2 regions of the Dialister sp. i34-0019-2H8 genome follow, and region 1 is predicted to be linked to the other one. Evidence: riboswitches for the same ligand, from Rfam matches in the RefSeq annotation. Region 1 holds a riboswitch; the other holds the start of a gene.
The links. A riboswitch is a leader RNA that binds a small molecule or an ion and turns the genes downstream of it on or off. The one in region 1 is predicted to bind cobalamin.
Positions count from the first base shown of each region.

Region 1 (3,457 bases):
GGGATGGCTGTCTGCTATGAGTTCTATTTCCCAAAGATGTGGAGAAAAATGGCAAAGGCCGGGACGACCCTCGTCCTCGCGCCCGCTTCCTGGCCGAAGAAGCATATCCTCCAGTGGCGTGTCCTTTCCGCTGCCCGTGCCATCGAGAACGGCATCTGCATCTGCGCCGTCAATATGGCAGGTACCTATAAGGATGTCGTCCTAGGCGGCCACTCCCGCTTCATCGATCCCCTGGGGCATGTCCTCGCTGAGGCGGGCGAGGGCGAGGAGATCTGCTATGCCGAGTATGACGAGGAAAAATATAAAGATCTCGGGAAAAAGCTCTCCGTCGTTTCCGGCGTTGTATATGGGAAACAATGAAAGACTTCCGGCATGAAAAACATCCGCACTTCTTTTATAGAAATACGGATGTTTTTTTATGCGTCTTCATAGGCTCCTGCGTCAGGCTTGCGCGATGATATAAAAGAGAGACAAAGCACGCTTGAAATTAATGCTATAAACATAATTTATTATTTAGTTATTAGAGTGCACTTGCATTTTATTAGTCGTATCATTATAATGATAAAAGAGCTGACTTGTGTTTTATAAGATACGATAAAGCTCACACTTATATTTTCTGATACATAATTCGACAACTACATAGGAAACAGGACAGGGGAAGCCGGTGAGAATCCGGCACTGTTCCGCAACTGTATGGGGAGCTCTCTCATGGCAAGTCCGTCACGAGGACATGAGAAGCGAGGAACTCAGTCAGAGTGCCTGCCTGTTTCTACTGCAGGAAACCTGGCTCGTTCAAAGTCAGGGACATGGGTTGACTGCTCGAAGCCGTGCTTGCAAAACGTGTGAAAGGCGCAGCGCCTCACAAAGAAATGAAAAGAATGTACGGCTTCAAAAGAGCACCGCTTGGGAGAAACCACGCAGCAGAGCCTCTTTGCGAGATCAGACCTATGATTTTCCTGAAAATCGAAAAGCTATCGAATGAATAGCCGCAGATACAGAGCGTGCTTTGTGATGCCATGAAATGAGTACACAGCACAGCCTGTTTTTCTGCGGCTTTTTTGTATCGGTCGGAGAGACGGTGATGAGGAGAAAGCACCGTTTCTTCAGGGAAGAGAGGTACATATGATGAATAGGAAACACTATTTACACATCTTAGGTACGGCCGTGTTTGCGACGCTGTGCAGCATCGCAAACAATTTTTCGGGGGGGGGTAGGTGCAGCAGAGGCGTTGTCTGCTTCCGATGCTCCGGAATTTGAACTGGCAGGAATCACTGTCGAAGCGAAACGCCCGGATTGGGAATCCAAACTCTCTCCAGGTACCGTCACGGTCATTCGTCCTGAAGAATATAAGGGTGAGCAGAAGGATCTTCCTGATTTACTGAAAATGGTCCCAGGCGTGCATGTGCGTGAAGTGAATGGCAAGGGACAATATACCGTCGTCACTGTTCGTGGTTCTACCGCAGCACAGGTCGGCGTCTTTGTCGATGGTGTCATGACGAACCTCGGCGGTGATGCAGCTGTCGATATCTCCACCATTCCGGTCAAAAATGTTGAACGTATCGAAGTTTACCGCGGATATATCCCGGCTCGTTTTGGCGGGACCTTCATCGGCGGTGTCATTAACGTGGTGACAAAGAAACCGACAAAGGCGAATATCTCGGCAGAACTCGGCAAAGCCTCTTTCGGGGGAAAGAGCGCCAGCCTGGAAGTGGTGAGTCCGCTCGCCTCTGGCAGCTTACTCGTGGGCCTGAACTATGAAGCAGCCAAAGGGGATTTTCCGTATCATAATTACTCCTATGATGATCCGAAAAATCAGAAAGAGGTGCAACGAGTTTTAGATGAGTATCCGAGCGTGATCGAAAGTATTGAGAATAGTCTGACATTAGATAATTGGAATAAAAATAATATAGAAGATTTGTATAAAAGAGGCGATATATCTGAGAATGTAAGGAATCAATATATTGATAGTGCAGGGAAAGTAGATAATGAAGGATGGTTGGGTTATGTGCGGAATGGTGGATTAATTAATTCATATATCGAAGTGAATACCCAAAAGGCAAAAGATGAATTAAGGGATACGTATTCTAAATGGGATAATTCTTTTGCTGATGAGAATCTAAAGTCTTCTGCAACGGTTTATTATTATAATTCGGACGAACGTTTTAAACGTGAGTATGATAACTATACTAAAAATATTGAAAAATTGCAAAGTAATATAGATTCGGGAAAATATAAGACGGAAAGGCAAATTAAGCTAGCAAAAAAAACTATTCAACGAAATAAAGAGGCGCAAGCTAATTTAGTATTATATAATTTGCAAGATTCCTGGGATAATAAAACTGGGTATTTTGAAGATTCACATTTTGCCACAGAAAAAAAACAAGTATCCAAATTAGTTGAAGATAAATTAGCTACTGATCCTGAATATAAAGATAAGCTAAATCAAAAAATTGATGAAATAAAAAGTGAAGCCGATGTATTGAATAATACGAAGAAGGACCTCGATCCAGAAACTTCTGGAGAATATGAAAAAAAGAAGAATGACTTGGATACTAAGAAGCGCACTTTAGAGAACTTTAAAAGACTGGAAAAAGAAAAAGCAGAACGACATCGTAAATATAACGACAGGAAGAATATTAGTAGTTTAATTAAGTGGCAGAATGACAATTGGATGGTGAAGGCTTCCTATGATCATATCAATAGACACCTTCCTGACTCGACCTGGGGGCTGGAGTCTGTCGCTGATAATGGACATGATATAGGGATCGGAACAGATACCTTTGATTCAGTGTGGGCGGATAGCAAAAAGCAGACATTAGATACTTATAATATGATGCTGCAAAACCGCCAGCAGAACGGACGTCTGGAATGGGGCTGGTTTGTGGATTACCAGCATCAGAAGAAAAAATATCGAGCAGAAAACAAGCTCAATTACCCTTGGGATGAAGAAGGAAATTATGTGAACTGGGGCAATAGTGCTTCCGATAATTTTTGGATGTACTCTGTACTCAGGGCGTGGAGTGAATACACATCAAACAAATATAATTTACAAATGGATGGGAGTTATAAGTTATCCGATCGACAAATCTTAGAATTTCAAGCCAACTATTCCTATGAAAAACTGAATATTGATGGTTCTAATATGGCTGCTGTTTTAAAAAACTTCACAGAAGAAAGTTTTGGCTTATGGACAAGTTGGCAAATCCGAAATCAATTCGAGCAGAAAATATTGAATTTGCAGGTACAGGACACGATTACGCTGGACAAAAAAGCAACCTGGTTCTTGACACCATCTTGGCGATTTAATTCTTCTACCATTATTGGACATAGCGATTCGCCAAACTTTTATGAAAAGCCAGATGGTTCTTCTCACGCATTTCGCTGGTTCCATCCAAGGGACAGCCAGCGGGATCGAAAAGGAACATGGCAGCTGGCATTAAAGAAGAATGTCAACGAT
Region 1 is NZ_BAABYQ010000001.1:1,250,223-1,253,679, reverse strand. Features, by position in the region: gene ACGG9R_RS05290 (nitrilase-related carbon-nitrogen hydrolase) at 1-360, shown strand, start outside; cobalamin riboswitch at 625-782, shown strand; gene ACGG9R_RS05285 (TonB-dependent receptor plug domain-containing protein) at 1,169-3,457, shown strand, end outside.

Region 2 (3,457 bases), 750 kb from region 1:
TATGTATATCGCGGTATTTGCTGCTATCGTAGCAGTAGTAGCGCTGATCATGATCTGGCAGGTACGTTCATCTCTCAATCAGTCCGCAGCACCGGCACCGGCAGCAGCTCCGAAGAAGGCAGCTCCAGCTAGAGCAGCAGCTCCTAAAGCAGCTGACAATGGTGCAGTTGTAGCAGCAATCGCTGCTGCAATCGTTGCGATGGGTGGCGGCGAAATCGTCTCCATCCGCCCGGCAGCTAGAAGTGGCTGGACCTCTGCATCTCGTCTTGCAGGTGTTTCCGGCACTCAGCAGTTCTAATTGAAAGTTGAAAGTACAATCATTTAGGAGGAAAGACAATGAGAAAATTTACTGTAACAGTTAACGGCCAGGATTACGATGTAGTAGTTAAAGATGGCGGCGCTGCAGCAGCAGCTCCGGCTCCGGTAGCAGCAGCTCCGGCAGCAGCTCCAGCTCCGGCTCCGGTAGCAGCAGCTCCGGCACCGGCTCCAGCACCGGCTCCGGCTCCAGCTCCGGCAGCAGCTCCTGCAGGTGCAGGCGAATCCGTTGAAGCTCCGATGCCGGGCAAAGTTATCCGCATCAACAAACATGTTGGCGATGCAGTTGCTTCCGGCGACGAAGTCCTCGTTCTCGAAGCTATGAAAATGGGCAACCCGATCATGGCTCCATGCGATGGCAAGATCACCGGCATGCCGGTATCCGAAGGTCAGTCCGTACAGGGCGGCGACGTTCTCTTCACCGTTGGCTAATAGCCGATATGAAAAAGCAGCGCGTATGCGCTGCTTTTTTGTTGCAATAAAACGGAGTGCCAAGAGAATCAGGCACTCCGTTTTGGTTTCTTCATTTCCGTGAGAGCGGATCACACGTTGCTTTTTGTATTTGGTGTAGTGTCAGCACAGAAAAGCCAAGGCTTGATAGCAGATATGAAATAGCACCGCCGACAGGGGTGAAGCGAATGATCCCATTTATGGTAAAGGAGGATACGTCCTCTCGGCTGATCTCTGTTCTTTTGCGGCCGCTTCCTGTCACGCCTTAGTAGGCATCATCCTCTTCCATTTCCTGCTTTTCTCTTGCGATGAGGATACGGAGCATGGTGAGGGAAGCCTGGAGGTAATCATAGTCCTTGGGGAAGGCACAGAGGATGCCGTAGCGGAAGAGAGACTCCTTTTCTTCGGGCGGCACCTGATGAACGGCGATCAGGATATCATCACGGCCATAAAGAGCGAGAGCACGCGAGAGGGCGACAGCATTCCTACCTCTGGCGTCACCGGTCGTGGTGTAGAAGACGAAGTGAACGTCATTGTCTGCGGCCCCCTTGGCAGCATCCTCCGGCTGCTGCGAGGGGCTGACGTCGACGTCCCAGCCGGAGTCAGCCAATGCATTGGCTGCCAGTTTTCGTTCTTCACGATCACTTTCGAGATCATTTTCCATTTCAATGAGGAGAACACGCGGGCGTCTGCCATCAAGTGCAGCAAATTCTTTAGAAAGCCGAAGGGCTTCTTCTCTGACGGTTTCTTTGGTTTTCGGATCGAGTGCCATGGTAAGCTCCTTGTATGAGAATAAAAATAATGATAATGAAATAAACTTTACATATAAATCTATTATAATATAAATCATGGCTGCTGTTCAATGCATAATTTGTGATTTCAGATACAATATTAGCAAGAAATGTATGAGACAGAGAAAAACATTGATTGACACTGAGAAGAATATGAATTATACTGAGACTGTAGTCATTTAGACAATTTCATATGGCTGGCAGATGCGAAAGCATAAAAGAGAATCCGGTCTAAGCCGGAGCGGTCCCGCCACTGTAAGGAGGAGTCTCTCACAGTTATGTCACTGGGCGAAAGTCTGGGAAGGCGTGAAGAGATGAGGAGCCCAAGCCAGGAGAACTATCTGCCAATGAATCACCGCGAAGGAAGTAGGGATCTATCCAAGACATGATTTGATTCTGTCTAAGATCAGGGCTTGTGAGAAGATCCGTATTTCCGTCAACCTGCGAGAGATGGGGAGGGGATTGAGATCGGTCCTGGTCTCATTATTTTCCGGCTGCCCCCACTGGGTCAGTCGTTTTTTTATGGTAGGACCAAGACGTGAACCTGAAGGAGGTGAACTTTCTGTCTGATTGAAATTGTCTAAAGGGGCGTTCTCTTGATTTGCGCTGGTAAGTCAGTGGGCGGCCATAAATTATTAAAGGAGGAACTATTTCATGGATGAAGTAACAAAAGCAACATCCGCGGAAAATCAGGAAAGACAGCTTACCGATAAGGAATTGGAAGCGATTCTGAAACAGTCGGAAGGCAAAACCGATTTCCCACAGGTCACATTTGATGAATTCACACCACCAACCTACGAGGAATGGGTAGATGCGTGCAACGCTCTTCTGAAGGGCAAACCGTTTGATAAGCTGATGTACACCAAGACGTATGAAGGTATCACTTTTAGCCCGATCTATACCCTGCGTACAGGTCCGGACGCACAGGATGCGATCCTGCCGACCGATGACTATCCGGGCATGGGGGACTTCATGCGCGGTCAGAAAGTCAATGGTTACAAAGAAGAACCATGGGGCATTGCGCAGTCCTGTGATGAAGCACTTCCAAAGGAAAATAATGAGCTCCTGAAACACGAAATCGATCGTGGTTCCACGGTATACAATGTACGCCTTGATGCATCCACTCTGCATGGCATTGATGTGACGGATGCTGAAAAACCAGGTGAAACCGGCGTTTCTCTGACCACTCTCGAAGATGTGCATAACCTTCTGGACGGTCTGGATCTTGCAAAGTATCCATTCATGATGTATACCGGCGAATCTGCACTGGCACCGCTTGCTATGGTGGCTGCCGCAGTCAAAGCACAGGGAAAAGATGTGTCCGCGCTTCATGGCGTGATCGGCGGAAGCCCGTTGACACAGCTGCTGACTGATGGCAAGAATAAGGAAAGCCTTGAAAAAGCATACGACCAGATGGCAGAGACCATCCGCTGGGCTCGCAAGAATGCACCGAGCGTAGCGACCGTATTCATCACTTCCGATGTATTCTCTCTGGGCGGCGCACAGGCCGTACAGGAAATCGCATATACCTTCGGCGTCGCTGTAGAGTATGTCCGTGAAATGCTGAAGAGAGGCATTTCGATCCATGATATCGCACAGTCCTTCTACTTCGGCTTCAATGTAGGCGCTACGTTCTTCATTGAAATTGCAAAGCTTCGTGCAGCTCGTCAGGTATGGTCGAACATCATGAAGGCTTTCGGTGCAGAAGAAGAAGATCGTTCGATGAAGATCCATGCAAAACCGGCATTCTTCACAAAGACCATTTTCGATGTGGGCGTGAACATGCTCCGCAACACCACCGAAGCATTCTCTGCTGTCGTTGGCGGTGTAGATACCTACGAAAATGCACCTTATGATGATACCGTCAGAAAAGGTGATGAATTCTCCCGCCGTATCGCTAG
Region 2 is NZ_BAABYQ010000001.1:503,833-507,289, forward strand. Features, by position in the region: gene ACGG9R_RS02040 (hypothetical protein) at 1-298, shown strand, start outside; gene ACGG9R_RS02045 (biotin/lipoyl-containing protein) at 337-747, shown strand; gene ACGG9R_RS02050 (hypothetical protein) at 1,031-1,537, opposite strand; cobalamin riboswitch at 1,742-1,916, shown strand; gene ACGG9R_RS02055 (methylmalonyl-CoA mutase family protein) at 2,211-3,457, shown strand, end outside.
Region 2: another riboswitch for cobalamin. It lies ahead of ACGG9R_RS02055 (methylmalonyl-CoA mutase family protein); the one in region 1 lies ahead of ACGG9R_RS05285 (TonB-dependent receptor plug domain-containing protein).